Regions from separate parts of the Marinobacterium maritimum genome, predicted to be linked through region 1. Evidence: predicted binding sites of a transcription regulator. Region 1 holds the regulator's gene; each other region holds the start of a gene.
The links. The regulator sigma-54, encoded in region 1, starts transcription at its own class of promoters, with help from an activator protein. The targets are predictions, from matches to a motif close to TGGCACNNNNNTTGCTNT.

Region 1 (7,944 bases):
TGTCCTGGAACCAGAGGACTGCAACCAGTGCGACCACCAGCGCCCAGAGCAGGCCGTTGAGTGCGCCGACAACCAGTTCGCGGTTAAACAGCCAGCCAATGTTGGAGCGTTCCACATGGCCCAGTGCCTGGCCGCGGATGACCAGTGTCAGGGTCTGGCTGCCGGCGATGCCGCCCATGGAGGCGACGATTGGCATCAGAACGGCCAGGGCGACCACCTTGTCGATGGTATCCTCGAACAGGCCGATCACGGCGGAAGCGATGAAGGCGGTGATCAGGTTGATGCCGAGCCAGACGGCACGCCGCCGGGTGGTCTTCATGATCGGTGCGAAAGTATCCTCGTCCTCGTCGAGGCCGGCCATGCTCATCAATGAGTGGTCGGCATCCTCGCGGATCACGTCCACCACGTCATCGATGGTGATACGGCCCAGCAGCTGGCCGGATTCATCGGTCACGGGGGCGGAGATCAGGTCCAGCTGTTCGAACAGGCGAGCGACTTCCTCGTCCGGCGTGTCGGCGGTAATGGCGTCGACGTCCGTATTCATGATTTCGCGGACCAGTACATCCGGGTCGGTGGTCAGCAGTCGGGTCAGCGGCAGTACGCCGATATAGGAACCCTTGCGGCTGACAACGAACAGGGTGTCGGTGGTTTCCGGGATCTCCTTGTGCCGGCGCAGATAGCGCAGCACGGTCTCGGCAGTGATGTCGGGGCGGATGGTCACCGTGTCGGTGTTCATCAGGCCGCCCGCAGTGTCCTCCGGGAATGACAGAACCTGCTCAACCCGCTCACGGTTCTCCCGGTCCATGATTTTCAGCAGCTCTTTCATCACCCGTTCGGGCAGCTGCTGCAGGATGTCGGCCATATCGTCCGTTTCCAGCGATTCAGTGATCGCCAGTACCTCGGACGCTTCCATGCGGCTCAGGATTTCGGCCTGGGCGTCGTCCCCCAGGTATTGCAGCACCTCGCCTTCCAGTTCCTGGTTGAGCAGATTCCACAGAATCTGGCGTTCACGCGGCGGCGTCTTCTCAAGCAGGTGAGCAACTTCGGCGGGTCGCAGGCCCTTGTTGAGCATGAACCTGAGTTGCTGCAGCTCACCGACTTCCAGGGCGGCGCTGAGGGTTTCCAGATTGGAGGGCGTTTCCGGCTGACTCATCGGCAGGTCTCACTCAGGAACAGTACGGGTGGTGCGGCAAGGTACAGCAAACTGTACAGAGGAATCTTTTATTCCGGCTCGTCAAAGCGATTGTTGATCAGGGCTTCGAGGGCCTCCAGGGCAGCCTGTTCATCCTCGCCATGCGCGCTCAATTGCAGCTCGGTGCCCTTGCTGGCGGCCAGCATCATTACGGACATGATGCTTTTGCCGTCGATTTCACGGCTGTCACGGGTGATACGGATGTCTGACTGGAATTGACTGGCGGTGGTGACCAGCTTGGCGGCGGCCCGGGCATGCAGCCCCAGCTTGTTGATAATGGTCAGTCGCTTTTCAATCATGTTGGGGTCCCGCGGCAGGCTGACTCAGTTCACGGTGCAGCACCTGAACATTATCCATATGCGCGCGGAAATAACCAGCCAGTTGCTCGGCAACATAAACTGAACGGTGTTGGCCCCCGGTGCAGCCGATGCCGATGGTGATATAGCTGCGGTTGTTGGCCTTGAAGCGGGGCAGCCACTTGTGCACAAAGCTGCGGATATCCGCGACCATCTCGGCAACTTCGTCCGACTGAGACAGGAAGTCGATTACCGGCTGATCGCGTCCGTTGAAACGGCGCAGGTCCGGTACCCAGTAGGGATTGGGCAGCGAGCGGACATCGAAGGTAAAGTCGACATCAAGCGGTACACCGTGTTTGAAGCCAAAGGATTCGAGCTGCAATGACAGGCTCTGTTCGCTACGCCCGGCGACACGCAGTTTTACCTCGTCCCGGAGTTCATACAGAGAGAGACGGGTGGTGTCGATACGCAGGTCGGCCAGGTTGGCAATCGGCTCCAGCAGCTCGCGCTCGGTACGGATTGCCTGCTGCAGGCTCTGGTCGTTGTCGGTCAGCGGATGGCGGCGACGGGTGGCGTTGTAACGGCGCAACAGGGTCGCTTCGCCGGCATCAAGAAAAAGCGTTTCCGCGGTCAGTCCCGGCAGCTGGCGCAGTTGCTGCATCACTTCAGGGAAGCGTACCAGATTGCTGGGCAGGTTGCGGGCATCAATGCTGACGGCGATCGCCTGGGCGGGCCGGGATTCGGCCAGCATCAGGCGGATCAGCTCCGGCAGCAGCAGTGCCGGCAGGTTGTCGATGCAGTAGAAACCGACATCCTCAAGTGCCTGCAGGGCGGTACTCTTGCCGGATCCGGAACGGCCGCTGAGGACCACCAGACGCATTCTATTGCCCCTGACACAGGCCCTGAACGCGTTTGAGCAGACTCTCGGAGTCTTCGCAGGCGCGCAGAGCTTCACGTGTTTCCGAGTGATTGAACAGTTCCGCCAGGCCTGCCAGTGTCTGCAGGTGTTCCTCGGCACCCTGTTCGGGGACCAGCAACAGGCAGACCAGGTCAACCGGGCGGTTGTCGATGGCATCGAAGTCGATCGGGGAGGCCAGGGTCATCAGCATGCCGACCGCTCGGTCAACACCGGCCATGCGACAGTGTGGAATAGCGACGCCTTCACCGATACCGGTACTGCCAAGGCGCTCGCGATTGATAAGGCCGCTGAAGATATCTTCAGCGGCCGGGCCATTCAATTGCTCAGCAATCGTTTGACTGGCGAGTTCGAGAACACGCTTCTTGCTGACCACATCCACATGGCAGAGCGTGAGAGAGGGGGTCAGCAGTTCTGATAGTTGCATGTCGTGACGTGCTGCTACCGGTTATTTGTGGGATTTGATTTTTTCTTTGTGCTTGATGATCTGGCGATCCAGCTTGTCGACCATACCATCAATTGCAGCATACATGTCGTCATGCTGGTGTGCCGCAAAGACTTCACCGCCAGCCAGGTGGATGTTGGCTTCAGCTGTCTGGCGCTGCTTCTCAACACTGAGTGTGACCTGTGCATTAGTGATGTTATCGAAGTGACGTTCCAGGCGGTCAAACTTGGTACGTACGTACTCGTCCAGAGCGCCTGTCAGTTCGACGTGGTGGCCAGTGATGTTGATCTGCATAGGTTTTTCTCCTCGTCATGGACACGTTCTTACAGCGTGCCTTTCCATTCCCATTAAACCAGACGCTTGCGCTCATTAGAAGGCGGAATGTTCATCGCTTCACGATATTTTGCAACGGTGCGTCTGGCGACATTGATTCCCTGTTCTTTTAACAGCTGAGCGATCTTGTTGTCACTGAGTGGCTTGGCCGTATTTTCATTGTTGACCAGTTTCTTGATCAGCGCCCGAATCGCCGTGGAAGAGGCGGCGCCGCCATCGGACGTGCTGACGTGACTGGAGAAGAAGTACTTGAGTTCAAAGATGCCGCGTGGCGTATGCATGTACTTCTGTGTGGTCACGCGCGAAATGGTGGATTCGTGCATGTCGACCGCTTCGGCGATGTCGTGCAGTACCATCGGTTTCATGCCTTCTTCACCCTCCTCGAAAAAGTCGATCTGGCGCGCGACGATCTCGGTGGACACCTTGAGCAGCGTTTCATTGCGGCTGAGCAGGCTTTTGAGGAACCAGCGAGCTTCCTGCAGGTGGTTCTTCAGGTAGGTGTTGTCGGCGCTGTTGTCGGCCCGTCGAATCAGGTCGGCATACTGGGTGTTGATCTTCAGACGCGGCGAGGCGTCGGTGTTGAGACTGACGTTCCACTGCCCCTGGATCTTGCGCACGATCACGTCGGGGATGACGTATTCGGGTGGCTCCGAGCTGATCAGGGTGCCGGGCTTGGGGTTCAGGCTCTGGATCAGACTGATCACCTGCTGCAGGCTGTCTTCCTTGAGACGCAAGCGGCGCATCAGGGTGCGATAATCGTGGCTGCCAAGCAGGTTCAGATGGTCGCGTACCAGGCGTACGGCATCGTTGAGCAGTGGGGTGTCCTCGGGCAGTTGGCGCAGCTGCAACTGCAGGCATTCGCTGAGGTCGCGGGCGCAGACGCCGGCTGGGTCGAACTGCTGCACTCGGTGCAGCACCGCTTCGATCTCGTCAGTGTCGCAGTCAGAGAAACGTTCGGGCTCGCTCTGCTGGAAATGCTCCAGTACCTCGTCGACACTGGTGCGCAGGTAGCCGTCGGCATCGACCGCATCGATCAGGGCGAGGGCCACCATGCGGTCGTTGTCACTCATCGGGGTCAGGTTCAGCTGCCACAGCAGGTGATCCTGAAGATCATCCTCGGTGCTGTCGTTGTCACCTGGATCCCAGTCACTGTCGCGTTCGGGGCCGGGCGAGCTCTGATGCTGGAAAGTGTCGTCCCACTGGCTGTCGGTCGCCAGTTCGGTGGGAATCTGCTCGTTCCAGCCATCCTCGCCGCTGTCTTCCCAGCTATCCTGGTCCTCGGTCGCGGCCGGCTGCTCGCTATCGCGGGAGCTGTCCTGTTCGGCACTGGTGTCCTGCTTTTCGGCTTCGGCCTCCGCCGTTTCCTGTTCCTCATCCACTTCCAACAGGGGGTTGCTGTCCAGCGCTTCCTGAATTTCCTGCTGCAGATCCAGAGTGGAGAGCTGCAGCAGGCGAATCGCCTGCTGCAGCTGCGGCGTCATTGTCAGCTGCTGGCCGATCTTGAGTTGTAACGACTGCTTCATATGCAAACTGCCGGGTTGACCGAGTTGGGAGTAGACATGCTGCGGCGCTTAGAGGGCGAACTGCTCGCCCAGATACGCGCGGCGGACCTGCTCGTTGTTGAGGATGTCCTGCGGGCTGCCTTGGGCCAGGATGCCCCCTTCACTGACGATATAGGCTCGCTCGCAGATATCAAGGGTCTCTCGCACATTGTGATCGGTGATCAGAATGCCGATATTGCGGGACTGCAAGTGCCGGATCGTCTGCTTGATGTCACTGACCGAGATGGGATCGACGCCGGCGAACGGTTCGTCCAACAGAATGAAGTCAGGCTCGGTGGCCAGCGCGCGAGCGATCTCAACGCGACGGCGCTCACCGCCGGACAGTGCCATGCCGAGGCTGTCGCGCAGATGGGTGATATGGAACTCTTCCAGCAGCTCTTCCAGTAGCGTATCGCGCTGACTGGCTGACAGCTCCTTGCGGGTTTCCAGAATCGCCATCAGGTTATCGCGCACACTGAGCTTGCGAAATACCGAGGCTTCCTGAGGCAGGTAGCCGATGCCGCGGCGAGCACGCTCATGCATCGGCAGCCGGGTGACATCATCCTGGTCGATGCGAATTTGGCCATGATCGGCGTTGATCAGGCCGACAATCATGTAGAAACAGGTGGTCTTGCCAGCGCCGTTGGGGCCGAGCAGGCCGATGATCTGGCCGCTGTTCATCTCCAGCGAAACGTCACGAACCACCTGACGACCCTTGTAGCTCTTGGCCAGGTGCAGCGCCTGCAGCTGTTTTACCTGTGCGGACATCAGTTCCCCTCGGTCTTCGGCTGAATCACCATCTGTACGCGCTGGCCTGAATCCTTATCGCTGCCATACGCGTTTACCACGGCTTTTTCCATGTTGTAGACGATGCGTTCACCGGTAAAGGTATCACGGCCCTGATCCACCCGGGCGGAATTGGTAATGGTTACTTCCTGCTTGTTGACGCGGTAGTCCATGCGCTCGCCATAGGCCTTGGTCAACGGTTGATCCTGGCTTGGCTGCTGCTGGAACTGGGCCGGTTTACCGGTGGAGATGATGCGTTGCACCCCCCTGTCATTGCGATGCAGTTCGACGCGGGCGCCGCGGATCACCATGGTGCCCTGCACGATCTCTACATTACCGGTATACACGGTGATGCCGGTGCGCTCGTTCATGCTGGCATGATCGGCACTGATATGAATGGGCTTCTGCTGGTCTTCCGGCAGGGCCTGGGCCAGTGCCGGCAGGGTCAGAAGGGTGGCCAGAAACAGGGAACGAAGTTTATTGCACATGGTATTCACCCTTCACGTCCGAGAGCAGATCTATCCGTTGTTGATCGAAAAACAGGTCCATGCCGACCGCTGACGTGGTATCCGAACCGCGCTGCATCCGAACCGGGTGGTCAGTGTGTGCATAGTCACGGGGAGGATACAGAGTCAGTTGATCGGTTGTCATCAGGCTGGGCTGGCCGGCAGCCGGATTATCGTGAAGCTGAACATTGCCTGCAAGCAGGATCTGTTGTCGGGAGTCCGGCAGGGTGCCCTGGTCGGCACTCAGCAGGTAGTGCCCGCCAGCTTTGCCCGGCACTCGCGTGACGGGAGTTTCAAGCCGCATGGCGGCCTGCTCGGGGTAATGTTGCATCAGTGGCGTCGTCAGTAGCTGTGCGACAGTGCCATCATCCTGCCAGCGGGTAATCTCCGCATTGCGAATGAAAAAGTCGACTTGTTCAACCGGCGTGTCACCTGTCAATGGTGCGTTTTCTTCCGGTGTGATCAATCCCCACCACAGCAGGGGTGCGGCAACCAGGGTCGCGGTGATCAGCAGGCGCTGACGCTGGCTCAGCATCCGCGGTACTCGGCATAAATGGCATCCAGCTTGCCTTGAGCGGCCAGGATCAGTTCGCAGAACTCACGCGCGGCGCCCTTGCCGCCGGCGGCGCTGGTTACCCAGTCGGCTTCCTTGCGCACCAGTGGATGGCCGTTGGGCACGCAGGCACCAAAGGCGCTGGCACGGATGGCGGCCAGGTCAGGCAGGTCGTCACCGATGTAGGCGGTGTCGGCAGCGCAGTGGCCGCTCTGGGACCAGAGTTCGTCCAGCGCGACCAGCTTGTCTTCCCGGCCCTGACGCAGGTAGGTGATGCCCAGTGCTTCGGCGCGCTGCTCGACCTGAGGCGAGCGGCGGCCGGTGATGATGGCGGTTTCAATGCCGCAGCGCTGCAGCAGCTTGATGCCCAGTCCGTCCAGGGTATGAAAGCTTTTGACTTCACGTCCGTCGGCGAGGAAGTTCAGGCGGCCGTCGGTAAGAATACCGTCGACGTCAAATACGGCCAGACGGATGCCGGCCAAGGCTTCGCGCAACTGCGGAGAAAGGCTATCCAGGTGCATCAGATGACTCCTGCTTTTAGCATGTCGTGCATGTTAAGGGCACCGACTGGGCGGTTCTGTTCGTCTACCACCAGCAGGGCATTGATTTTGCGTTCCTGCATCAGGCTCAGTGCCTCGGCGGCCAGAATTCCCGGGCGCACGCTGGTGCCGCCGGCGGTCATCACATCCTTGATGCGGGTTGTGGCCAGGTCGACGCCCTGATCCAGGGTGCGGCGCAGGTCGCCGTCGGTGAAGATGCCCAGCAGGCTGCCTTCAGTATCGGTGACGGCGGTCATGCCCAAGTGCTTGCGGGTGACTTCGAGCAGGGCTTCCCGCACCGGGGTATCAACCTGCACCAGCGGGATTTGATCACCGGTGTGCATGATGTCATCCACCTTGAGCAGCAGGCGGCGACCCAGGCTGCCGCCCGGGTGCGAGAAGGCGAAGTCTTCGCTGCTGAAGCCGCGGGCTTCCAGCAGTGCGATCGCCAGCGCATCACCGAGGACCAGTTGTGCCGTGGTGCTGGAGGTCGGCGCCAGGCCCAGCGGGCAGGCTTCGCGGTCGACCGGAATGTGCAGGCTGATATCGGCACTGCGTGCCAGGGTGGAACCGGCGTTGGCCGTCATGCTGATCAAGGGTGCGCCCATGCGCTTGATCAGTGGCAGGATGGTGACCACTTCGGCGGTTTCACCGGAGTTGGACAGGGCCAGCACTACATCGTCGCCGGTGAACATGCCCAGATCACCGTGGCTGGCTTCGCCCGGGTGAACGAAAAAGGCGGGGGTGCCGGTACTGGCCAGGGTGGCGGCGATCTTGTTGCCGATGTGACCCGACTTGCCCATGCCGGTGACGATGACGCGCCCCTTGCAGTTGAAC
Region 2 (7,944 bases), 160 kb from region 1:
GAACTCGGTGCGCGAAGCCTTGAAACCCACGGTGCTGGAGTTAGCAATGTTGTTACCGGCCACATCCAGAAGGGTTGTCGATGCTTTCAGACCGGTGACGGCCGTATTAAAACCTGCCATTGGTTTTTACCTCACTTAACCGAGCTGTTTCACTTCACTCATATTGATGGAACCGATATTGGTATTCACCTTCATCCCAATACCGTTCTGACCGAGCGTGACACTGTTAATATTGAACCCCATGTAGGTCGCCACTTCCTCGTAGCTGCCATCAACACTGCTGGCAGCTTCCGCCACAATCCGATAGTTGCCGGCAGGCAGGCCCTCACTGGCCTGCCAGACAAAGTTGTGATCTCCGGGCGGCATAGCCCCCATGCTGACTCTGTCCACCCGGTTGCCCGCTCCGTCATAAATGGAGATGCGAATATCGCTGGCACTGGCAGTGGTTGAAACCAGACCGTCCACCGTACCGCCATCCTGAGCCAGCTGGGCGATATTGGTGTTCACGAATGCTCGCTGCCCAACCATGGAGGACGCCTGCAGCGCCGCCTGACTACTGATCAGGGTGCTGCTCATGGTTTCCATGGTGCTGGCCAAATTCTGAATACTCTCCACGTTGCTAAGCGTGGACATCTGCTGCATGAAGTCGGAGGTATCCGCTGGACTGGTCGGATCCTGGTTCTGCAACTGAGCAATCAACAGCTTCATGAACATTTCCCGGTCCTGCGACATGCCGTCTGTCTGCGTGGACTGGCTTTTGTTCAGCTGATTGATCTGTTCATAAACGTTGCTACTGCCGACGCCGTTTACATTACTCATGGCGCTATCCTCTCAACGGCCTTATTGCCCCAGCGTTAACGTACGCTGCAGCATCTGTTTGGCCGTATTCATAATATCGGCGTTGATCTGGAAGGAGCGGGACGCTGAAATCATGTCAGCCATCTCCTCCACCACATTGACGTTGGGGTACCAGACGTAACCATTTTCGTCCGCCATTGGATGGTTGGGCTCGTAAGCCATGCGCAATGGCGCGTCACTTTCGACCACTTCATCCACCTGGACACCCTGCCCCGGGATCAGCGAACGGTATTCCTCCGGCAGCTGCTCGGGCTCGATCGACTTGACCGAAAATACCGGCTTGCGGGCACGGTAAGTCTCGCCTTCGCTGGAGCTGACGCTCTCGGCGTTGGCCAGATTGCTGGCAGTGGTATTCAGACGCACGGTCTGTGCAGTCATGGCCGAACCGGCAATATTGAATACGTTACTCAATGACATGCTTATTCACCCTTGATCGCAGTGGTCAGCCCCTTGAACTTGCTGTTCAGGAACTGGAACGATGCCTGATAGCGGATGGCGTTATCACTGTAGCGCGCCATCTCTTCCTGCAATTCGACCGTATTACCATCCACGGACGGCTGGTGCGGCGTACGGAACAGCAAGTCTGCCGCCATATCCGGCTCCAGAAACTCGTTCTGATGAGCATGTTCCGTCTGCGTTACCGGCAACTCGTATTCACCCGCCTGACCTGCCAGCACGGCGGCAAAATCCAGATCACGGGCCTTGTAGTTGGGGGTATCGGCATTGGCGATGTTATTGGCCAGCACTTCGGCACGACGGGCACGTAACGCCAGTGCATCATCGTGAACGCCCAACGCGGTATCAAAATTGATCGCCATCTACCTCTCCCGAAAACCAGAATATGCTTGCGCACGTGCTTTGCCATAGAGAATGCAAGTCACATGCCAGTTTCAGAGAATCGGAGCTATAGCCGGTGTTACCTGGGGTTCAGGGGAACGGTGGAACGGAGGCTGAGAAGAAAGCGGCAAGGCCATACCGGCAAAAGCGGCAAGGCCAAACCATGTCTTGCCGCTCGGATCAGTATCAGACGTGGTCAGATGGCCTGGTAGATGATGCCGGGCCGGCAGTGGATCATCTTGTAGAGGTCGGACAGACCGGAGAGGGACTCCGAAGCCCCCAGCAGCAGGTAGCCACCGGGACGCAGCTGACGATGCATCTTGCGCAGAATCTCCAGCTTCACATCGGAAGAGAAATAGATCAGCACGTTGCGACAGAAGATCAGGTCAAACTGACCCAGGGCACTGTAAGGCCCCAGCAGGTTCAGACTCTGAAAGCGTACCCGACTCTTGATCTTGCCATTGATGGTCCAGCTGCCGCTGGGCAGGGACTCAAAATACTTGTGCAGACGCTCCTGCGACAGCCCGCGCCCCAGCGCCAGCATTTCGTATTCGCCACGACGCGCCTGATCCAGCACGGTGGAGGAGATATCGGTCGCCAGAATCTCTTCGCCGGACGAAAAGGCGCCCGGGCTGGACTGCTTGAATTCGTCGATCACCATGCTGATCGAGTAAGGCTCCTGGCCGGTCGAGCAGGCTGCCGACCAGATGCGCAGTTTCTGGAAACGATTGCCGTCCTTAAGCTCAGGCAGTAACCGTTCCTTCAGAATTTCGTAGGGGTGAACATCACGGAACCAGAGCGTTTCGTTGGTGGTCATGGCATCGATCACCTGCTCCTTGAGCAGACCACCACCCGGGCGGTTGAGGCGTGTCACCAGATCCCTCAGGTTCTTGCACTCCTGCTGCTGCATGATCTTGCCGAGCCGGCTCTGCACCAGATACTGCTTGTGCTCCGCCAGCAGAATCCCGCAGTTTTTTTCCAGAAAACTGCTGAACTCCCGGAACTCCTCCGGCGTAATACTGAACCCGCTAGTCACTCAGTCCTGCTCCCTTATCCCTGCTCAATCTGGCGAATGCGATTGACCACGACACCGGCCAGTTCATTGGGGTTGAACTTGGCCAGGAAACCATCGGCCCCAACCTTTTTCACCATGGACACGTTGAAACCGCCACTGAGCGAAGTGTGCAGCACCACATGCAGGCCGGACATGCGCTGATCCTCGCGGATCATCGAGGTCAGGGTATAGCCGTCCATTTCCGGCATCTCGATATCGGAGATCACCATCAGGAACAGTTCTTCGACATCGATATCCTTGTCCAGCAACTCCTTCAGCAGATCCAGTGCCTGACGGCCGTTGTTGGCCACCGACACCTTGACACCGAGATCCTCCAGGCTGCGCTGCATCTGCTTGCGTGCCACGGCGGAGTCATCGACGATCAGGACATTGTGCTCGCGGGCCTTTTCGCGCACTTCCGTAGTAGCCACTTCATCGCTAACGTCGGTTGCCATGGGGTATAGATCGGCCAGGATCTGTTCTACATCCAGAATCTCAACCAGCTTGTTCTCGTACTCGAACACCGCCGTCAGGTAATTCTCGTTACCGATCTCTTTCGGCGGCGCCATGATCTGGTCCCACTGGGTATTCAGGATACGATCAACCTTGCGCACCATGAATGCCAGTGTGCGACGGTTATACTCGGCCACAATGAGGAACGTCTTTGGCAGATCCTCCTCCGGAATGGGGCGACGACCGATCGCCTCGGACAGGTCGAGTACCGGGATGGTCTCGCCTCTGATATGGGCCATCCCCTTGATCGCCGATGTCTGGCGCGGCACTTCGGTCAGCTCGGGACACTGCAGTACTTCTCGCACCTTGAACACGTTGATGCCGTATTTCTGACTGGTTTCCAGTCCGAACAGCAGCAGTTCCAAACGGTTCTGCCCTACCATCTGCGTACGCAGGTTTACAGTATCCAGGATCCCTGACATGATCTAACCAACCCCGAGGTCACTAACGATGAGTTCATCCCGGCCTTTTCGCCAGGACGCCCGCGTGAATACACATACTTTAACATCTGTTGCCGCTGTTTTTGCCATAACCGGCGCATTAATGCACCCCTTTTCGGCACGAGCCGACAATACATCGACCCAGATCAGGCAACAGGTAACTGCAGCCATTAAACAACACTTTGGTGACAAAGTGCCAGACAGCCGCACCGAGGTGCAGCTGAACCCGATCAACCGGCAACTGGACTTCCCCCCCTGCGGCCACCCATTGAGCGTGGACCTGCCCTTTCACAGCGGATCCCGCATCACAGCCAAAGTGGGCTGCAACCAGCCTCGCTGGAGCCTGTTCGTGACCGGTCAGGCCCAGGTATTCAAGCCCGTCGTCATGGCTGCCAACCCGATCATCAAGGGTAGTCGCATTCGTGCCAGCATGCTGCAGCTGCGCGAGCAGGATATCTCATCACTAAGGGGAGACTATTTCCAGCGCCAGCAGGATGTCAGCGGACACCTGGCCCGCATCAGCATCAGCGCCGACACCGTCATCACTCCGCGTATGCTGACCCAGGCCAACGCCATCAGCCGTGGCGACGCGGTCACCATCGAAGCCCGGCGTGGCGGTGTGCTGATCAGGACGGAAGGTACCGCCCAAGAAAACGGCCGTATCGGTGAGACTATCGATGTCACCAACAACCGCTCAGGGATCAAGGTTCGCGCTCGGGTGACTGCTTCGGGCCGGGTGCAGGTTCCCTGACCCCATATTCGCCGCTATCCGTCCTTTCCGTTATACTGTGAGCGTTTATTGATCATTGACAAAAAAGTTTAAAGTTTTTGCCAAGGCGCCCGATACCCTTGCATAGAACTGATTGCGAGGTAATTGAACATGGCTATCGATTTTCCCGGCCTATCTTCCGTGCAAACGGCTGGTAACCGCGGCAAAGTCAACGAGCAGGCAGCCGACCAAGCTCCGCGTGCAGAGGCTTCGGCCGTACAGAGCACACCGTCAGGGCAGAGCGATACCGTCCGTATCAGCGATACTGCCCAGGCACTCCAGCGCTCGGAAAATGCTCAGGGCAGCTCCGATATCGACACCGACCGAGTCGCCCAGATAAAGGCCGCCATCGAGGATGGCAGCTATAAAATCGACAATGAACGCATTGCCGAACGTATGCTGCAATTTGACAAGCTGCTGGACTGAACCGCTGAATGACTGCCAACCTGCCCCCGGACATCACGAACCGTTTCGATACTCTGATCCATCAGAGTATCGAACTGTTGTTAAACCTGCAGGGGCTTCTGGATAGCGAACTTCAGGCCTTGCAGAAACGTGACCTCGAACGTCTGCAGCAAAGCAATCGCGACAAGCACGAGTGCCTGCTGGCGATCGATCACAACATCCGTGAACGTAACGCCCTGCTCGACCAGCTGGGCATCAGTCACGACCGCGTTGCGGTACTTGATCTCATTGCCCGCTTGCCGGCTCCAGACAACACCCGCCTGAACGATGGCTGGCAGCAACTGGAAGCCGCCCTTGAAAAAATCAGGCTTCTCAACCAGCGTAATGAACAGGTCCTGCTGCGCAATAAGCAAAATACTGATCAGCTGCTTGCAATCCTGCAGGGACACGCCCGGGGCAACAGTATTTACAACCAGAAAGGCGACAAGGGTCGTTACGAAGGCCAGCGCAGTCTCGGCAAAGCCTAGTCAAAACATCGTCTTGACGTTAGAATTCTTCCCGCTTTCACAGTGCCTCAGTAGCTCAGTTGTATAGAGCAGCCCCCTCCTAAGGGGCAGGTCGCAGGTTAGAGTCCTGCCTGGGGCGCCATTTCTTTCAATGACTTATGGCCTTTCCAGGACGATTCAGTCCAGCAAAAACAGCCAAAAACGCAAAGTGCACCAAGGTGCGCACCAAGGTTTTACCTTTGCTTGGCTTTGCAATATTTTCAACCAACTCCCAGTGAGCACTACCAGAAGTAGCTCCACCTGATAGAAAAAATGTTCCAACCTTCTTATGCGGAGAATAAAAGTATAGGGCTATCATAACCTTTGCCACTGTCGAGAGCTGCTGGCCGTTGCACTTTGATTGTGAGTGTGGACAAACCAAAATGCCATAATCTCTGCCACACTCAACCAAGCATGGCACAATGAGTGTGTTGTGACGGTATTCACACCTAATCATCCCAACAGATGATCATCGTTTCCCTCTCTGTAACTTCAGCTGTTTCAGCAAAGCATAGAAACCACTCCTGTGTTCCCCAGAGCTCGACACAACTGACGGCACCATACTTGGTCGCGCTGAGATTTTATGAACGTGTGACTTTTCGTTGACCCGCTTGCAAAGTAAAGCGGCTTTGTTCACAAACAAAGTACTTCGGGAACCGGCTTCCGCTATTTCTTTTTCCGCTTGATCTTTACCTGCTCATCTTCTTTGCTCCGGTACTCTGCTGAGCTGGGCCGTACTACTTGATCCAGGCCTAAAGGCTTTGGGTAGTGAGACCAAGTCGTATTGCCACATCAGCGACTCTGAAACCGCGATCAGTGACCTGGTTGACCGCTTCGACTGTGAACTTTTCGGGAGGCGATTGCTGCTCATTTGCACCTCTCTTGAAAACACTTTCCATGACTGGGAGGTGTGAAGAAACTACTGGGGATTCAGAAAGGCCTGCATCGCAGGCCCCCGGTATCATCACAGCACTTCAAATAGGCCTGCAGCCCCTTGACCACCACCAATGCACATGGTGATGATCACGTATTTCACACCGCGGCGCTTGCCTTCAATTAGTGCGTGCATCACCATCCGCGCACCGCTCATACCGTATGGATGACCAATGGAAATCGCACCACCGTTAACATTCAAGCGATCCGCTGGGATCCCCAACTTATCGGCACAATAAACCACCTGTACAGCAAAGGCTTCGTTCAGTTCCCACAGGCCGATATCGTCCATGCTCAATCCGTGGCGCTCAAGCAACTTTGGAATAGCGAAGATCGGTCCGATACCCATTTCATTGGGCTCACAACCGGCTACGACCATGCCACGATAGGCGCCCAGTGGCTCAAGGTTACGCTGCTCTGCCAGCTTGCGATCCATCATCACCACGGCTGCGGCACCGTCCGACAGCTGCGAGGCGTTGCCGCCAGTGACACAGCCACCATCGCGCACCGCGTCTAGCCCGGCTAAGCTTTCCAGTGTGGTCTGGGGCCGATTTCCCTCGTCCCGTGTCAGCGTCACTTCCTGATCGGTCATCTCTCCGGTGTCCCGGTTCTTCACTTTCATCACCGCTGTCACCGGGATGATTTCATCATCAAAACGACCGGCCTCTTGCGCGGCGGCAGTACGCTGTTGAGATAACACCGCATAGGCATCTTGAGTCTCGCGGGAGATGCCATAACGCTTAGCAACCACTTCAGCTGTATCCAGCATCGGCATATGAATCGCCGGGGCATGCCCCAATACCTTGGGGTCAGCCATGCGGTGCAGGTTCAGGCGCTCATTTTGCACCAGGCTTATGGACTCACAGCCACCAGCAATCAATACAGGCATGCCATCGACCACAATCTGCTTTGCACCGGTGGCTATTGCCATCAAGCCTGAGGCGCACTGCCGGTCCATGGTCATACCGGCCACCGATACCGGCAAGCCGGAAGCTAAAGCAACCTGACGTCCCAGGTTCATACTCTGGGTGCCTTGCTGCAAAGCCGCACCAAAGACACAATCTTCAATCTCTGCTGGATCAATCCCAGCACGTTCCACGGCGGCCTGAACGGCATGGGAAGCCAACGACGGGGCTTCAAGGTTATTAAAGGCCCCACGGTACGCTTTACCGATCGGGGTACGTGCAACTGAAACAATGACCGCTTCTCTCATGGTCTTTCCACCTAATAATGTGCAGCACCAGCCACAGCTGATGCCGTCTATCTATACATTTAATGTTGAGTCTGCCGGTGCAAAACAACGTTCGTTCTGACTTACTTTTGTGCAGACAGGTGTGCTGCCGCTTTCGTCAGGAACTTCTCTGTCTGCAAAACAGCTGAGTCGAGCGGCTCTTGCTGCGTTGTGTCGTTAATTTGGTCGAAATGAGCCCACACCTGTTCTGGTGTTTGCTGATCCACTGGCAGGTATATACCGTCAGTTTCAAATATCCGGGTGCTGGCATAACCTCCGGCTCCCGCGCAAAGAATCATGCGGTTAGGCGCATCATCGTGACACAGTGTCAGTGCTCCGGCGGTGACCGCTTCAGGCGT
Region 3 (7,944 bases), 150 kb from region 1:
AAGCCCGCCCAAGGCTACCGAGCGCATCGGCCTGTCGTTCAACATTAACGACAACAAGGATGCCTCGGATCTGAGCCGGGTATTCAGCAAGACGGATCCGGGTTCCTACACCTACTCCACTACCGTCGGGACATTTGACAGCCTGGGTAACGAACACAGTATTCGCATGTACTTTGCCGAGCAACGGCCGGTCCGCGAAGTCTATGCCTTCGATATGGCAGGTGCGGCCTATGACAGCGTGACGCCGGCCTTCACCTATCCGTCCGGCGCTCAGGAGATGGAGTTGGCCGGGTTGACCTTCGGTGCTGGCTCTGACCTGGAGTTTGATCTGGCGTCGGTAGAGGTTGATATTAACGGTAATGCATATATTCCGTTGACTGCTGATGCCAAGGCGGCGCTGGCGGATGCTAACAGTGGGGATTCGCGTATCGATCCGGACTCGGTGTTCTATGACAATACGAATGGCCGCTTGGTCTTTGAACTCCATGCGGAATATTCCCAGTATGGTGACCCGGTCGTCACAGCGGGTGGTGTTGATCTGACCAATCAGCTGGCGACTCAGGACTCCGAGCGCAGTGCCAGCGAGGTTCAGTCGATCTACCTGAACACCGGTGCGGCCGTGTTCGATCCGACCACCGGCCTGACTCAAGAGACGGTCATCAACGTAGGTGGTAAGGAAATCGTCGTTCCCGTCGAAACCAGCCTGTCGGGATTCGGCGAGCTGATCGATGGCGCAGAGCAGGACATCAAGGACCTTAACCCGGATATCGAAAGTGTGGAATTCATCACCGATGATGGTGAGCCGCGCATCGAAATTACCTGGAAGTCGGAAACGGGTGATCAGTCATTCATCGGGGTCTCCATCAATTCCGGTCTGGATGCGGGGTCTGGTAACGCCCTCTTCGTGGCGAACTCGAATGTGACCACGACAACTCAGTATGCGTGGGAAACCAGTCAGGGCGACAACTCGTTCGTCGGGGCCTACCGGACCTATGCCTTCCTCAACGATACCGAGCAGTTGGATCTCGGTAAGATGCCGGATCCGGGTTCTAACAGCACGTCCAGCAGTGAGGTTGGTCCTATCATGATCAACTTCAACTCTACCACCGGTATTCTGGAGAAGGTCAATGGAGAGGATGTAAGCTCCAGCGGGCTGGCACCACGAATTACGATTCTGGGCGCAGATCCGGCTAACCCGGATGACAGTGTGTTGGACTCTGATGTCGACCAGTTGGCGGGCGTTCAGTTGGATATTTCCGGTTCCAGCCAGTTCGCCTCTGAATCTATCGTTAAAAGTCAGTCTCAGGACGGCTATACCAAAGGTGACCTGATCGGTGTCAGCTTTGCTGAGACCGGTGAAATGGTTGCCAGCTACAGTAATGGTCAGCGCGCTAACCTGGGCCTGGTGGCGGTTGCCACATTTGAGAACCAGGATGGTCTGCAGCCCAATGGCAATACCGAGTGGATTGCGACCCTGTCGTCTGGTAACGCGATTGTGAACCCGCCGGGTACCGGTTTGAACGGTACCCTGCGCTCTGCGGCGCTCGAACAGTCCAATGTGGATCTGTCGGCCGAACTGGTGAAACTGATTGAAGGTCAGCGCAACTTCCAGGCGAACTCCAAGACGCTGGAAACGCTGAATACCGTGACACAGGCGATCCTGCAGATCTGATCAGGCGGTTTTCATCTTCCAGGCCGGGCTTTATGCCCGGCTTTTTCGTTTGTGGCACAACCCTTGCTTAAATCACTGCAGATAATCTGAAACGGCAAGCCTTTACCGGAGCAGTTGATGGACAAGGTTCTCTATGTCGCCATGACCGGCGCACGCGAAAACATGCTGGCGCAACAGGTGCATGCCAATAACCTGGCCAATGCCACCACGACCGCCTTCAAGAGCGATCTTGAGCAGGCCCGCGCCATGCGGGTGCTGGGCGATGGTTTTGAGTCTCGCGTGTACTCCATGAGCGAGCGCCCCGGGACCAATCTGGAAAGCGGCACGCTGATGCAGACCGGTCGTGATCTGGATATTGCCGTCGAAGGTGACGGCTGGCTTGCCGTGCGAGGTCCGGACGGTAGCGAGGTGTATACCCGCAATGGCGGGCTGCAGATCAATGCCGCCAATCAACTGGTGACTGGCAGTGGTTTGCCGGTGCTGGGCAATGGCGGTATTCCGATCGTCATCCCGCCGGCGGAGAATATTTTCATCGCCAACGATGGCACCATCACCATCCGCCCGTTGGGCGAGAATGCCGCCGAGGTCGCGCTGGTAGATCAGCTCAAGCTGGTTCGTCCGCAGGAGGGTGAGCTGTTCAAGGGGCGGGATGGTTTCATGCACACCGATAACGATGTGCCCCTGCCGCAGGCGCTGGATGTGCAGGTTCGCTCCGGTTATCTGGAAGCGAGCAATGTCAACGCGGTGTCTGACCTGACCGCGATGATCAGCCTGTCCCGCCAGTTCGAGATGCAGGTCAAGATGATGAAAACCGCCGAGGAAAACTCATCCGCGGCCGCCAAAATTTTGCAGATGAGCTGATAACGCTTAAGGAGTCTTAACGATGCACGGTGCCTTGCACGTCGCCAAAACCGGCCTGAGCGCTCAGGATACCCAGCTCAAGGTTATTTCCAACAACCTGGCCAACGTCAGTACGGTCGGCTTCAAGAAAGACCGGCTGGAGTTTGAAGATCTGCTCTACCAGATTCGCCGTCAGCCCGGTGCGGCAACCGGGGAAGACTCACAGCTGCCCTCCGGGCTTCAGCTGGGCAGTGGTGTGCGCACCGTTGGCACTCAGAAGCAGTTCCATACCGGGGATATGCAGATTACCAATCAGACATTTGATGTTGCCATCAACGGTCGTGGTTTCCTGCAGGTGCAGCAGCCCAATGGGGATATTGCTTACACCCGCAATGGAGAGCTGCACCTGGACGGTGAAAGCAGGCTGGTGACGTCTGAAGGCTATCTGATCGAACCCGCCATTACCCTGCCGGGTGAAGTGACCAACTTCTCGGTGGGTAATGATGGCACGGTTACTGTTACGGTCGCAGGTGACCCTAACCCACAGGAACTGGGCCAGCTGGAACTGGCGGATTTCGTCAATCCTCAGGGGTTGCAGGCGATCGGTCAGAACCTGTTCATTGAAACCGCTGCCAGTGGTGCACCCATTGTCGGTGTCGCCGGTGAAGAGGGGCGCGGCATCCTGAAGCAGGGCATGCTGGAAGGTTCCAATGTTAATGCCGTGGAAGAACTGGTGGACATGATCACCACCCAGCGGGCCTACGAGATGAACTCCAAGGTCATCTCGACCGCGGACGAGATGCTGGGCTACGTCAGCCAGCAGCTGTAATGAGTTGAGCAGGGGATGATAACGATGAGAGCGGGTATGCGGACTCTGGTAGTGGCGGCAGCGGTGATTCTTACCGGCTGCGTCAACAAGGCGCCCAAGCCGGATAATCCCTATTATGCGCCGATTCAGCCTGCGCAGATGCAGCATCCCCAGCCGGTAACCGGGTCTATCTATCACGCCGCGACCAGCATGGATCTGTACAGCGATGGCCGTGCTCATCGGGTTGGTGACATCATCACCGTGGTATTGACCGAACGTACCCAGTCGTCCAAGACAGCGTCTACCACCGTGGACAAGAGCAACGATATGTCGATCGGTGCGCCCAATGTGTTGGGACGTGACCTGAGCGTGTTTGGTAATCCGCTGAGTGCTTCAATGAGTTCCAACTCGGCCTTTGATGGCGAAGGCAGCTCCGACATGAGTAACAGCCTCAACGGCAACATTACCGTCACCGTGCATCAGGTTTTGCCCAACGGCACCCTGTTGGTACGCGGTGAAAAATGGCTGACGCTGAATCAGGGCGACGAGTACATCCGCATCAGTGGCCTGGTGCGCAAGCAGGATGTAGGGCCGGACAATACCGTTGAATCCACGCGCCTGGCCGATGCCCGTATCACCTACAGTGGCACCGGGGCGACTCATGACTCCAATGTGATGGGATGGCTGACACGCTTCTTTATCAGCCCCCTGTGGCCTTTCTGAGGTAACACCGATGGCTAAACTGCTGCAATTGATGCTTCTGTCGCTGGTCGCCATACTGGCAACACTGCCGGCACAGGCGGAGCGGATCAAGGATATTGCCAGCGTGGCGGGTGTGCGTGCCAACCAGTTGGTCGGCTATGGTTTGGTGGTCGGTCTTGACGGTACCGGTGACAAGACCAGCTTTACCTCGCAGACCTTTCGCAACATGCTCAACAACTTTGGCGTCGCAATCCCGGCCAATGTTGACCCCAAATCCAAGAACATCGCGGCGGTCGCCATCCATGCCGAACTGCCGCCTTTTTCCAAGCCGGGCCAGACCATCGATATCACCGTATCCACCATTGGCGATGCCAAGAGCCTGCGTGGCGGCAGTCTGCTGATGGCGCCGCTGAAAGGCGCTGACGGCAATGTCTACGCCATCGCTCAGGGCAATCTGGTGGTGTCCGGCTTTGGTGTCGAAGGCAATGACGGCTCGCGTTTGTCGCTCAACGTGCCCAGCGTGGGCCGCATCCCCAACGGTGCCACCGTCGAGCGCACCGTGCCCAACGCCTTCGCCCAGGGTGACAGTCTGATGTTTAACCTGAACCAGCCGGACTTCACCACTGCACGTCGCGTCGCCGAGCAGATCAACAGTCTGCTGGGGCCGGAGATGGCGATGGCGCTGGATGCCGCGTCCATCCGTGTGCGTGCACCGCGCGACCCGTCACAGCGGGTCTCTTTCCTGTCCGTACTGGAAAACCTTGAGGTGGACCCGGGACAGGAGGTGGCCAAGGTCATCATTAACTCGCGTACCGGCACCATCATCATTGGCCAGAATGTACGTGTGTCGCCGGTGGCGATTACTCATGGTGGTCTGACCGTAGCGATCAGCGAGAACCTGGATGTGTCTCAGCCCAATGTATTGGGCGGTGGCCAGACGGTCGTCTCGCCGCGCAGCGATATCGAAATCGAAGAAGGCTCAGGTCGCATGTTTGAATTTGCACCGGGCGCCACACTCAGCGATATCGTTGAGGCGGTCAATCAGGTCGGTGCCGCACCGGGTGACCTGATGGCGATTCTCGAAGCACTCAAGCAGGCTGGTGCCCTGAAAGCGGAACTGGTGGTGATCTGATGGCGATCAAGAGTGGATTCGACCCGTCCTCGCCCAGTCTGTTTACCGATCTGAATCAGCTGCAAAAGCTGAAAGGGCAGGCGCAAACGGACGAGCGGGCCGCGCTCAAGGGTGTGGCACAGGAGTTTGAGCAGCTGTTCATGAACATGATGCTCAAGACCATGCGCCAGGCCAACGATGTGCTCGCCACCGACAGCCCGTTCAACTCCAGTGACGTCAAGTTCTACCAGGAGATGTTCGACCAGCAGCTGACGCTGGACCTGTCGAAAAAGGACAGCATCGGACTGGCCGACATTATCGTCAAGCAGCTGAGCCAGAAGCTGGATGCGGTGCCCCGGGCGGATACGGATGGTGACGATGACCTGCAGGATCGTTCGTTGACCGAGCAGATGCTGAACCGGGCACTGGTCAGTGGGCCGGTGACCCAGCCGGCAGGTCTCCCTTACAGCGCACCGGTCGCTGACGCTTCGTCCGTGACTGATGAACGGGTCGCCGAGGACGTCGAGGGCGTCGCGGCCAAGGGCGCTACTGATGAAGGCGCGGGCGATGAAGCGCTGCCGGCACGTTTCGAATCTCCGGATCAGTTTATCGAGCAGCTGCTGCCACTGGCGGAAAAGGCCGCCGAGGTGCTGGGGGTAAACCCTTCGGTGCTGCTGGCGCAGGCCGCACTGGAGACCGGCTGGGGCAAGTTTGTGACCCGAGATGCGGCCAGTGGTCAGAGCAGCCGTAACCTGTTCAATATCAAGGCGGATAGCCGTTGGCAGGGCGAGGCGGTACAGGTGCAAACGCTGGAATACCGCGGCGGCGTGCCCGAGAAAGAGCAGGCGCGTTTCCGGGCCTATGACAGTTACGCGGACAGCTTCAATGATTACGTCGATTTTCTGCGCAGCAACTCTCGCTATCAGCAGGCGCTGGAAAGCGGCACAGACCCGAGCCGGTTCGTGCGAGAGCTGCATAACGCCGGCTACGCCACCGACCCTGAGTATGCCAGCAAGATCGAGCGGATTTTCAATGGTGAACTCTTGGCCGGTTTGGGGCGCAGGGCTCAAGAAAGTTGAGTTAGAGCCGATACAAACGGAATAGAGTCAAACGGGCGCAATAGGGCCGTCTGGGAGAGTAAAAATGAGTTCAAGTATCCTTAGTATTGGTGTTCAGGCGCTCAATGCCAACCAGACGGCACTGTCCTACGTTGGTCAGAACATCGCCAACGTGAATACGGAAGGTTATACCCGCCAGACCGTACAAATGAGCACCCAGCAGCCGCCTGTGCTTGGGGTTGAAGTCACCGATATCAAACGCATGACCGATATGTTTATGGTCAGGCAGGTTTGGGCCGATACCTCTACTTTCAGCAGTAACGAAGCGTATAGCCAGAAGATTGCCCAGCTCGATAGCCTGTTGGTGTCGGATGCTACTAGCCTATCTACCTCGATGGACAGCTATTTCGCATCGCTGCAGCAGGTGGTTGACGATCCTCTGTTTATCGCCAACCGAGAACTGTTTCTGGCAGAGGCTGACTCGCTCGCCAACTCGTTCAACAGTTTTGACAGTAAGCTGCGCAGTCAGTCGGATCTGGTTAACACCGAGATTCGCAGTATGGTGGATAGCGTCAACTCGATCACCGAAAACATTGCATCGTTGAACGTGCAGATCGGGAAATTGGAAGCCGCAGGCCAGAACTCCAATAGCTTGCAGGATGAGCGCGATCTGCTGGTCAAGCAGCTGTCTGGATACGTCACCGCCAATGTCACTTCACAGGACGGCGTCACCTACAACGTGACGATGGGGACGGGGCAGCCACTGGTGATCGGTAACAGCGCTGCCAAGCTCGATGTGCGCAACAGTGCAGCAGACCCCACCCAGATCGATATTTTCATGTCCAATGCCAGCGGTGTGGAAGCACGGGTCACCAATCAGCTTGGCAGTGGTGCGATTGGCGGTTTGGTGCAATATCGTGACAATGTTCTGCAGCCGACCATCAGTGAAATCGGTCGTCTGGCGATCGTGTTCTCTGAAACGATGAACCAGCAGCACCGCAAGGGGATGGATCTCAATGGCGAGATGGGTCAGGACCTGTTTGCGCCGATTAAAACGGGCCAGGTCACGGCGCATGCCGACAACGAAAGTAAAGGGGTTTCGACCCGCGTCGACTTTTACAACGTTGAGGAACTGACCGGTAGTGACTATCGGTTTGATGTGACCGGGATCGATACCTACAGGGTCACGCGGCTCAGTGATGGCGCGAAGTTCAACCTCGATGACATGAATGTGGTGACCTCCAGCGCGGACCTGCTGGCTGCCGAGCAGGCCGGGAATACTCCGGTCTATTTCGAGGACACGGTTAACGGTACGCTCCAGGTCAGCATGGACGGTATGACGTTTACGCTTAAGGGGAACAAGGCCACAGGGGACAGCTACCTTATACAGCCGACCCGTACCGGTGCCCAGTTGATGGATGCAGAGCTGACCAACCCGAAAATGCTGGCGCTGGCGTCGCCCTTGAGAGTGGAACCGGCAACGTCGAACAGCGGTAATGCGGAAGTGACGTCCATCACGATCACCAATGCCGAGGATACCTCTCCGTTACGTGCCGGGGATGCAATCCTGCCGCTGGAAATCGTGTTCAATGCTCCGGACGCCACCGGGCAGATCACCTATACCGTGTATGACAACCGTGATCCGGATAACCCTGTGGCAATGACCGGAATGGAAAACCTGCCCTATACGGCAGGTGAGCCGATTACCTTTGAGACCGATGGTTACGAGGTGGTACTGGAAAACCAGCCGGAG
Region 4 (7,944 bases), 410 kb from region 1:
GCAGGTAGTGCACAGCTGCGGCAGTGCCTTGGTGTAGAAACGCTCACCCTTGGCTTCCATCTCCTTGGCCAGTTCCCAGCGCGGACGGTAGTACTTGTCGAAGGTTTCCGGGTACTTCTCGCTCAGCCAATCCAGCTCTTCGTCAGTCGGGATCCAGGTGTGGAAACCGGCCGCATGACCATGGGTGTAGAAGGTCCACCAGGCCTGATGCGAAACGTGCTCTTTTTCCTTTTCGATGATATCGGCATACTTCGGCATGCGGATGCCGTAGCGCGCCAGGTCCTTGAACAGGGCGCCGCCGGCCTCCTCGAAGTAGACCTCCCAGGCCTCTTTCCAGCTCATCACCTTGTTGGGCAGCATGTAGTCCATCATCATCGAAACGATGGTGAGCAGACGGGTGCCGCGCCAGAACCACTTGTCGATCCACTTCTGCACGATCGGCACATTGTCTTCATGCTGCTCGAGGAGGAACTTGATCACTTCCAGACCCAGGGTCATGTGACGCGCTTCGTCGGACTGGGCGGAGAAACCGAAGGTTACCGTCGCCATGTCGCCGTTGTAGGCGGCACCGGACATGAAGGGTACAAACAGCAGGTTGGTCAGCACATATTCGAAGCTGAAGCCGATCGCCACCATGAATTCGAACGGGCCGGCGGCACGGGCATCGTTGAAGAACGACTTGGGCACGGACAGGTACCAGACGCGGTCGTGCATGTGCGACCAGTCCTGCAGGCCGTCGAAGAACTTGTTGTAGTGGCTCATGGCGTGAACCTGCGTCTGCACGTGACGCAGCTCATCGATCGACTGCATCTGGCAGGCGACGCGGGCACCGACGCCGCCGAACTGACGGCCGGTGTGGGCAAAGCCCTGGAACGCCTGGTATTCCAGCGGCGAAACGCCGGTCAGAAAGATCTTCAACGCGTTGACATAACGCGGATCGGAGATGTTCAGCTGACCATTGTTCTGAGCAAAGGCATCGAAAATCGCGTAGAGCTTGCGCTCCTTCTCGGCCTGGTACTTCCAGTAGGCGTCCATGGTCAGGCGGAAGGGGTCTTCCCACTTGGACCAGTCGGTAATCTTGATCCCTTCGAACTCCTCGAACGGGAACGCCTTGTTGCGATCCTGATAGGAGAACTCCCAGTCCAGATCACGGGTCAACAGGCGGTATTTATCTTTGATGTTGAGTTTCTTGGCTGCCATCGGGTTCACCTTATTGTTATTCGTTCCAGGTCAGCGTCAGCTGATCGTCGTCTTCGTCCACGTTGCCACCGAGGGTGATCAGGTTGACGTGCAGCTCCTGCACGTCCCAGTCGCGGCCCATCTTCTCTTCCACGGTTTCACGCTTCACCGCCAGGAAATTCTCGGCTTCGATGCGGATCATGGCGGGCATGTGGATCACGGTTGACTCGGGGTTGTCTTCCTCGATTGCTTCGACGATGTAGCGGGATTCATCGTTATCCTGCAGTGCGATATAAACTTTGGACATGGCTCGGATTCCTTGTTGTTATGTGATGCCGGATGGTTATTTGATGCCTGCTTTGGCGACCCGCTTGTCCAGCTGTGCCAGCGCCTCGTTGAGGGCCTCAGCACCGAGCATCGCCTCGGCCAGCGGCGCCAGCGCTTCAGCAGCCTTGCCACGCCATTTCTCGATCCACTGTTTCAGCAGCGCCTGGTTTTCATCCGACTCGGCAGCCGCGGTCTTCAGCACAGAATCCATCCAGCGGATGGCGTCCTTATTCCACAACTGCATGAACTCGGTCAGCATGGCGATATCCTGGGCACCCGCTTCACTCAACTTCTGGTCGAACTGGCGATAGACCAGATCCGTCACCAGGGCATCCATCACCAGGTTTTGCGCCAGCATCACTTCGAACCAGTCCTCGGTCACCAGCGTTTCCTCGCACAGGGCACGAAGTCCCTGCCAGATATCCGCTTCCAGCCACTGCTGCTTGGCTTCGGCCAGGGCATCGCCTGAATTTCCATCAAGGATCAAACCGATACGCGACAGATACTGAGCCATGCCCAGACGGTCCATGCCATTGAACAGCAGCGCCTGTGTAATCGCGGTACCAAAACCGTAGGCCGTGCCATACATGTTGTTCAGGTTGGCGGTGTGCTCGACATGGCGCAGCGGCACCAGGAAGCGGATCACCTGAGCACGCACCTCGTCACTGAGGAAACGGGCCAGATCCCGCTTCTCGAAGAAGGCATAGTTGCTTTCGGCCACTTCCTGCATCTTGGCGCGCTGTTGCACGTAGGCACCGTAGTAGAACTGGCGCGGATCCTTGAACGCGTACCAGTCGCTCATCACGATGGAGGTACGGCGCGGATCGTTCAGCTCCAGCTCCGGCTGCCACAGCGGGCGGTAATGAAAATTGGTTTCGGACTGGAGGTCATAGGTTGCCTCCTGATAGCGGGTCGCCGGCTTGTCGCCGAAGCGACGCTCTACGTTGGCGTAGGTATTGCGGACCGGTTCCAGCGTGGCGGTTTTGATCTCAATGGTCATGGAACTCTTCCCAGGCTGCAGTTGTTGTTATTCGGAAGCTCGGTTGTGGTTGTGCGACATCAGCGTCTCCTCGCCGTAGCGCCACTTTTCCATCTCGGCGTCGACAGCACGGATCTGTTCTTCAGTCATGGGCACAACGTCGTTGGCATTGCAGAAGGCCTCAAAAGCCCCCTTGGGCATCACCAGCTCGACGAACAGGGAGGGATCACCAATGGCAAAATCGAATTCGACAAAGCGGGCATCCGGCTCGCTGCGTACCCGGATATATTTCGTCAAGCGATCAAAGCTCTGCCGCTTGGGCAGGTCATCGTTGCTTTTGTGCTGTGAGAGTTTTGTCATTGTTATCCTCTGCTCATCAACGCATGTTCACCCAGTACAACAGCAACAGGCATGCCAAATCGTGACTCAACAGGGGACTGTGATTTGAAATAAAACCCTAAGGCGTTGATTTTCAAAGAATAAAAAAACAAAAACCACGGATCAAAATGCGCAACAAAGAGTTGCATTTGGTCGATCGGGATTTTTTATCACCTGATCAAATGGTAAAAAAACCGGATATTTTTTTGATCAAATGATCAGAGCGGCTATTTTTTAACCGCTGGAGTGTCATAAGACTTTGGGTGTATGCTGAATGCTTTCCCTTCCAAACCAAGGCGAAATGTTTCAACAATAAAAGGCGGACCTGCCGTCCACTCAATGAACAAACACCGCCAACAGCCGGTATAAAAAAAACTATGGCTAACACGCAATCACTCGAGTTTCCGGGCAGCAGTGATCTGCTGTCCCAGATCCGCTTTGAGAGCGACCAGGGAAAGGTCTGGCTCAATGAGCAACGTATGCTGCTAATCCATTCAAGTGTGATGGGACTGTTGCGCAAGGAGCTGGTTCAGACACTGGGAGTCGAGAGAGCCAAGGGCTTCCTGATGCGCTTTGGTTATCACTCAGGCTGGAAAGATGCCGAACTGGTCGACAAGATCCGTCCGGACATGTCGAAGAAAGATGCCTTCTTTGTCGGGCCGCAGCTGCACTGCATCAAGGGAATGGTTAACGTAAAGCCTGTTTCCCTGGATTTGGATATAGATAGCGGCCATTTCCATGCAGAGTTTGACTGGTTCGACTCCTACGAAGCAGACGTTCATCTGCAGGATTTCGGCCCTGCCGACGAGCCGATCTGCTGGACGCTGATCGGCTATGCCAGCGGCTATACCACCTACTTTATGGGCCGAAACATCATCTTCAAGGAGACCCAGTGTGCCGGTATGGGACACGACCACTGCCATATTGTCGGCCGCCCTGCCGATGAGTGGGAAGACCAGGCCGAGCTGGAACGTTACCTGCTGCCCGACCCCATTGCCGACGAGCTGTTCAGCCTGCAAAGCGAGCTCAGTGAGCTGAAGAACAACTTCCGCAACAGCGATCATAGCGAAGACCTGCTGTTCAACTCCGTTGGCCAGTCCGGCGCTTTCAAGAATGTCTGTCAGATGATCAGGCGCGCCTCCACCAGCCGGGTCACCGTTCTGCTTCAGGGCGAAACCGGTGTCGGCAAGGAAGTCGTCGCCAAGGGACTCCACCAAAGCTCTGACCGGGCCGACAAGCCGTTCGTGGCCGTCAACTGCGCCTGCATTCCACCCGACCTGATTGAGGCCGAACTGTTCGGTGTTGAAAAGGGTGCCTTTACCGGCGCAACCCAGTCACGGGAGGGCAAGTTCGAGCGCGCCAACGGCGGTACCATTTTCCTCGATGAGGTGGTCGAACTGTCCCCCCGTGCCCAGGCAAGCCTGCTGCGGGTACTGCAGGAAAGCGAGATGGAGCGTGTCGGGGATACCCGCACCCGGCGCATTGATGTCCGCGTCGTCGCAGCTGCCAACGAGGACCTGGAACAGGCAGTCAGCGATGGCAAGTTCCGTGCTGACCTCTTCTTCCGGCTCAATGTCTACCCGGTACACATTCCGCCCTTGCGTGACCGAACGGAAGATATTCCCCTGCTGGTTAGCCACTTCCTGAAGAAGTACCACACGCTCTACAACAAACGCACCCTGGGCGTATCGGACAAGGCAACTCAGGCGCTGATGCACTACAAGTGGCCCGGCAATATCCGCGAACTGGAAAATATGATCGAGCGTGGAGTAATTCTCACCGATAACAACCACACCATCGACCTTGATGCATTTTTCCCGTCACTGTCTGAGCCGACCCATCCGCTCAATAGCATCAACCGTCAAGGGGTGCTGGCACAGCAAATCGCCAATAGCCAGCCGCAGGACGGCCTGTCCCAGTCGGAGCTGTGCGAACAGCTGCTCAACGATGAGTTCAGCCTTGAGCAGATGGAGGAGCAGCTGATCCGCAGTGCCATGGAGCGCGCTGACGGTAATGTGTCCCAAGCCGCCCGACTGCTTGGCATGACGCGCCCGCAGCTGGCCTACCGACTGAAAAAACTGGAGATCGCCTGACCCCTGCGCCGATCATGCAGTGATGCTATGATCGGCGCTTTTCCTGCCCGGTAATGCCCGTGAACCTGATCCTGCTGTACGTTTCTGACTTCATCGACCCTCACCGTGTACGCATCCACGACCGGCGCTTCCAGCACATGCGCAGCGTGCATCAGGCTCAGGTCGGTGAACGCTTTCGCGTTGGTGTTCTCAACGGCATGACTGGCGAGGGTGAAGTCGTCGCAATATCTGAACGGCAGGTGGAGTTGAATGTCCGCCTCAATCAGGCGCCACCCAAACCACTCCCTCTGCAGCTGATCATGGCCCTGCCACGCCCCAAGATGCTCAAGCGCACGCTGGAAACTGTGGCGACGCTCGGCGTCAAGGACCTCTGGCTGATCAACTCCTACCGCGTCGACAAGAGCTACTGGTCAACACCGATCCTGCGCCCGGAGAAAGCTCGCGAACATCTGCTGCTGGGACTGGAGCAGGCCGGCGATACCCGCTTGCCACGCATTCACCTGCGCAAGCGCTTCAAGCCCTTTGTCGAGGATGAACTGCCTGCATTGGCGCGCAACACCCGCGCCCTGGTCGCTCACCCCTATGATGCCCAGCCCTGCCCGGCTCCAACCAGCGAGCCGACGACGCTGGCAATCGGCCCCGAAGGGGGCTTCATCGCCTACGAAGTCGAGAAACTGCGCGAGGCAGGCCTGGAAGCCATTCATCTCGGCCCTCGTATTCTCAGGGTTGAAACAGCGGTACCGGTACTGCTGTCCCGGCTCTTCCCACTGGAGCTCTGATTCAACAGGACGTGATCCAGCGCAAGGTATAACCAGGACAAAGCTCTTTATAATCCATTGCCATAGATCGAAAACAAGAATCATACGCAATACCATTGACATAAGAATCAAAACTGATAACAATTCGCATTAAGTTTTTAACACCTCGATTCCGGGCCTCCCCCACCCGGTTGTAATGGAGACACCGATGATCGCGAAAAAAGTACTACTGGCAGGTTTGGCTCTCTCAACTCTGGGCAGCGTTGCTCAGGCAGCTGACGAGGTGAACATCTACTCCTATCGTCAGGAGTTCCTGATCAAGCCGCTGCTGGAAGCCTTCACCGCCGAAACCGGCATCAAGGCCAACGTCATCTTTTCCAAAAAGGGCCTGCTGGAACGCCTGGAACATGAAGGCGCCAACTCCCCGGCTGACGTCATCCTGACTTCTGATATCGGCCCGCTGCATGATGCCGTTGAACGCGACCTGGTGGCTCCGATCGACAGCGATCTGATCGATGCCAACGTACCGGCTCACTATCGCTCCAAGGAAGACAAGTGGGTCGGCCTGACTGCCCGCTCGCGCATCATCTATGCCTCCAAGGATCGTGTTGAGCCGGGCGAGATCACAAGCTACGAAGAGCTGGCCGATCCGAAATGGAAGGGGCGTATCTGTACCCGCAGCGGCAAACACTCTTACAACCTGTCTCTGATCGGTTCCATCGTCGAGCACGACGGTGCCGAGCAGGCCGAGCAGTGGCTGGCCGCCGTCAAGGAAAACCTGGCTCGTCGCCCACAGGGTAATGACCGTGCTCAGGTAAAAGCGGTCAAGGAAGGCCAGTGTGACCTCGCGCTGGGTAACACCTACTACTACGGCAAGATGCTGACCAATGAGAAAGAGCCGGAACAGGTCGAGTGGGCCAAGTCCGTTAACCTGGTGTTCCCGAACCAGGACGACCGCGGTGCGCACATGAGCATCTCCGGTGCGGCTCTGGCCAAGCATGCGCCGCACCCGGAAGCTGCCGTCAAACTGATCGAATTCCTGACCAGTGAAAAGGCCCAGAAGATGTACGCCGAAGTCAACTTCGAGTTCCCTGTTCGTCCGGGCATCGAGTGGTCCGATCTGCTGAAAGAGCACATGGGCGAATTCAAGGCTGATGAAGTCAACCTGGGCGACGTGGTCAAACACCGTGCCGAGGCTTCCCGTCTGGTGGACAAGGTCGGCTTCGACAACTGATTTGTTGCTGAATAATCGACAGTTACACGCTGAAACGGTAGTCTTCCCGGCTACCGTTTTTGTGCGCCTGACCGAATCATGACCGATATCACCGCTACCGCTGCCGCACCACTCGTCGATACCCGCAAGCCTCGCCGCTTTATGCCGGGCTGGTATTCGGTTGCCTGGGGCAGCGCCATTCTGGTGATGTTGCCGGTGCTCGCCGTGTTCTGGCTGGCCCTGTTTCCCAGTGAAAACATCTGGCCGCACCTGGTCGACACCATTCTGCCGGTCTATATCAAGACCACCCTGTTGTTGCTGGCCGGTGTCGGCGGCCTGTCGGTGATGATCGGCGTCGGCAGTGCATGGCTGGTTACCATGTGCAACTTTCCCGGCAGGCGCCTGTTCGAATGGGCTCTGTTGCTGCCCTTCGCCATGCCGGCCTACCTGATCGCCTACCTGTATACCGACCTGCTGGAGTACGCCGGCCCGGTGCAGACCTTTCTGCGCGAGCTGTTCGGCTGGCAAACCGCCCGGGATTACTGGTTCCCGGAGATTCGCAGTCTGGGTGGCGCCATCAGCATGCTGACGCTGGTGCTCTATCCTTATGTCTACCTGCTCTCTCGCGCCAGCTTTCTCGAGCAGTCGATGAGCATCCGCGACGCTAGCCGCATCTTCGGCTGTACGCCGTGGCAGAGCTTCTACCGTGTCTCCTTGCCGATTGCTCGCCCCGCCGTGGCAGTGGGGCTGTCACTGGTCTCGATGGAGACCCTGAACGATTTTGGCACCGTGGATTACTTTGCGGTGAAAAGCCTGTCGGCCGGGATCTATGACGCCTGGCTCAACATGGGCAACCTGGGGGCTGCTGCACAGATCGCCACGCTGATGATGGTGTTCGTAATCATGCTGATCAGTCTGGAGCGAATCGCACGCTCGCGTCAGAAACAGTTCAACGCCAGCGACCGCTTCCGCAGCATCGACCGCTATACGCTGTCACCACTCAACTCCTGGCTGGCA

Region 2: the regulator sigma-54 is predicted to act here: its motif matches at 1,728-1,745, upstream of flgB (flagellar basal body rod protein FlgB).
Region 3: the regulator sigma-54 is predicted to act here: its motif matches at 1,725-1,742, upstream of flgF (flagellar basal-body rod protein FlgF).
Region 4: the regulator sigma-54 is predicted to act here: its motif matches at 2,885-2,902, upstream of ABD013_RS09520 (phenol hydroxylase subunit).

What each region holds. Positions count from the first base shown of each region.
Region 1 covers NZ_BAAAET010000002.1:264,227-272,170, forward strand. The annotation lists gene mgtE (magnesium transporter) at 1-1,153, opposite strand, end outside; gene ABD013_RS07600 (HPr family phosphocarrier protein) at 1,222-1,491, opposite strand; gene rapZ (RNase adapter RapZ) at 1,484-2,368, opposite strand; gene ABD013_RS07610 (PTS sugar transporter subunit IIA) at 2,370-2,831, opposite strand; gene hpf (ribosome hibernation-promoting factor, HPF/YfiA family) at 2,853-3,143, opposite strand; gene ABD013_RS07620 (RNA polymerase factor sigma-54) at 3,197-4,705, opposite strand; gene lptB (LPS export ABC transporter ATP-binding protein) at 4,754-5,491, opposite strand; gene lptA (lipopolysaccharide transport periplasmic protein LptA) at 5,491-5,997, opposite strand; gene lptC (LPS export ABC transporter periplasmic protein LptC) at 5,987-6,550, opposite strand; gene ABD013_RS07640 (KdsC family phosphatase) at 6,544-7,089, opposite strand; gene ABD013_RS07645 (KpsF/GutQ family sugar-phosphate isomerase) at 7,089-7,944, opposite strand, start outside.
Region 2 covers NZ_BAAAET010000002.1:102,357-110,300, reverse strand. The annotation lists gene ABD013_RS06895 (flagellar hook-basal body complex protein) at 1-120, opposite strand, end outside; gene ABD013_RS06890 (flagellar hook capping FlgD N-terminal domain-containing protein) at 136-819, opposite strand; gene flgC (flagellar basal body rod protein FlgC) at 841-1,275, opposite strand; gene flgB (flagellar basal body rod protein FlgB) at 1,278-1,676, opposite strand; gene ABD013_RS06875 (CheR family methyltransferase) at 1,892-2,731, opposite strand; gene ABD013_RS06870 (chemotaxis protein) at 2,746-3,684, opposite strand; gene flgA (flagellar basal body P-ring formation chaperone FlgA) at 3,713-4,453, shown strand; gene flgM (flagellar biosynthesis anti-sigma factor FlgM) at 4,583-4,897, shown strand; gene ABD013_RS06855 (flagella synthesis protein FlgN) at 4,906-5,403, shown strand; tRNA gene ABD013_RS06850 (tRNA-Arg) at 5,448-5,524, shown strand; gene ABD013_RS06845 (acetyl-CoA C-acyltransferase) at 6,386-7,567, opposite strand; gene ABD013_RS06840 (SDR family NAD(P)-dependent oxidoreductase) at 7,669-7,944, opposite strand, start outside.
Region 3 covers NZ_BAAAET010000002.1:110,624-118,567, forward strand. The annotation lists gene ABD013_RS06895 (flagellar hook-basal body complex protein) at 1-1,672, shown strand, start outside; gene flgF (flagellar basal-body rod protein FlgF) at 1,790-2,533, shown strand; gene flgG (flagellar basal-body rod protein FlgG) at 2,556-3,341, shown strand; gene flgH (flagellar basal body L-ring protein FlgH) at 3,378-4,043, shown strand; gene ABD013_RS06915 (flagellar basal body P-ring protein FlgI) at 4,054-5,154, shown strand; gene flgJ (flagellar assembly peptidoglycan hydrolase FlgJ) at 5,154-6,212, shown strand; gene flgK (flagellar hook-associated protein FlgK) at 6,277-7,944, shown strand, end outside.
Region 4 covers NZ_BAAAET010000002.1:677,712-685,655, reverse strand. The annotation lists gene ABD013_RS09535 (aromatic/alkene/methane monooxygenase hydroxylase/oxygenase subunit alpha) at 1-1,200, opposite strand, end outside; gene ABD013_RS09530 (MmoB/DmpM family protein) at 1,217-1,486, opposite strand; gene ABD013_RS09525 (aromatic/alkene monooxygenase hydroxylase subunit beta) at 1,523-2,506, opposite strand; gene ABD013_RS09520 (phenol hydroxylase subunit) at 2,534-2,845, opposite strand; gene ABD013_RS09515 (sigma 54-interacting transcriptional regulator) at 3,241-4,956, shown strand; gene ABD013_RS09510 (16S rRNA (uracil(1498)-N(3))-methyltransferase) at 5,016-5,735, shown strand; gene ABD013_RS09505 (Fe(3+) ABC transporter substrate-binding protein) at 5,923-6,948, shown strand; gene ABD013_RS09500 (ABC transporter permease) at 7,027-7,944, shown strand, end outside.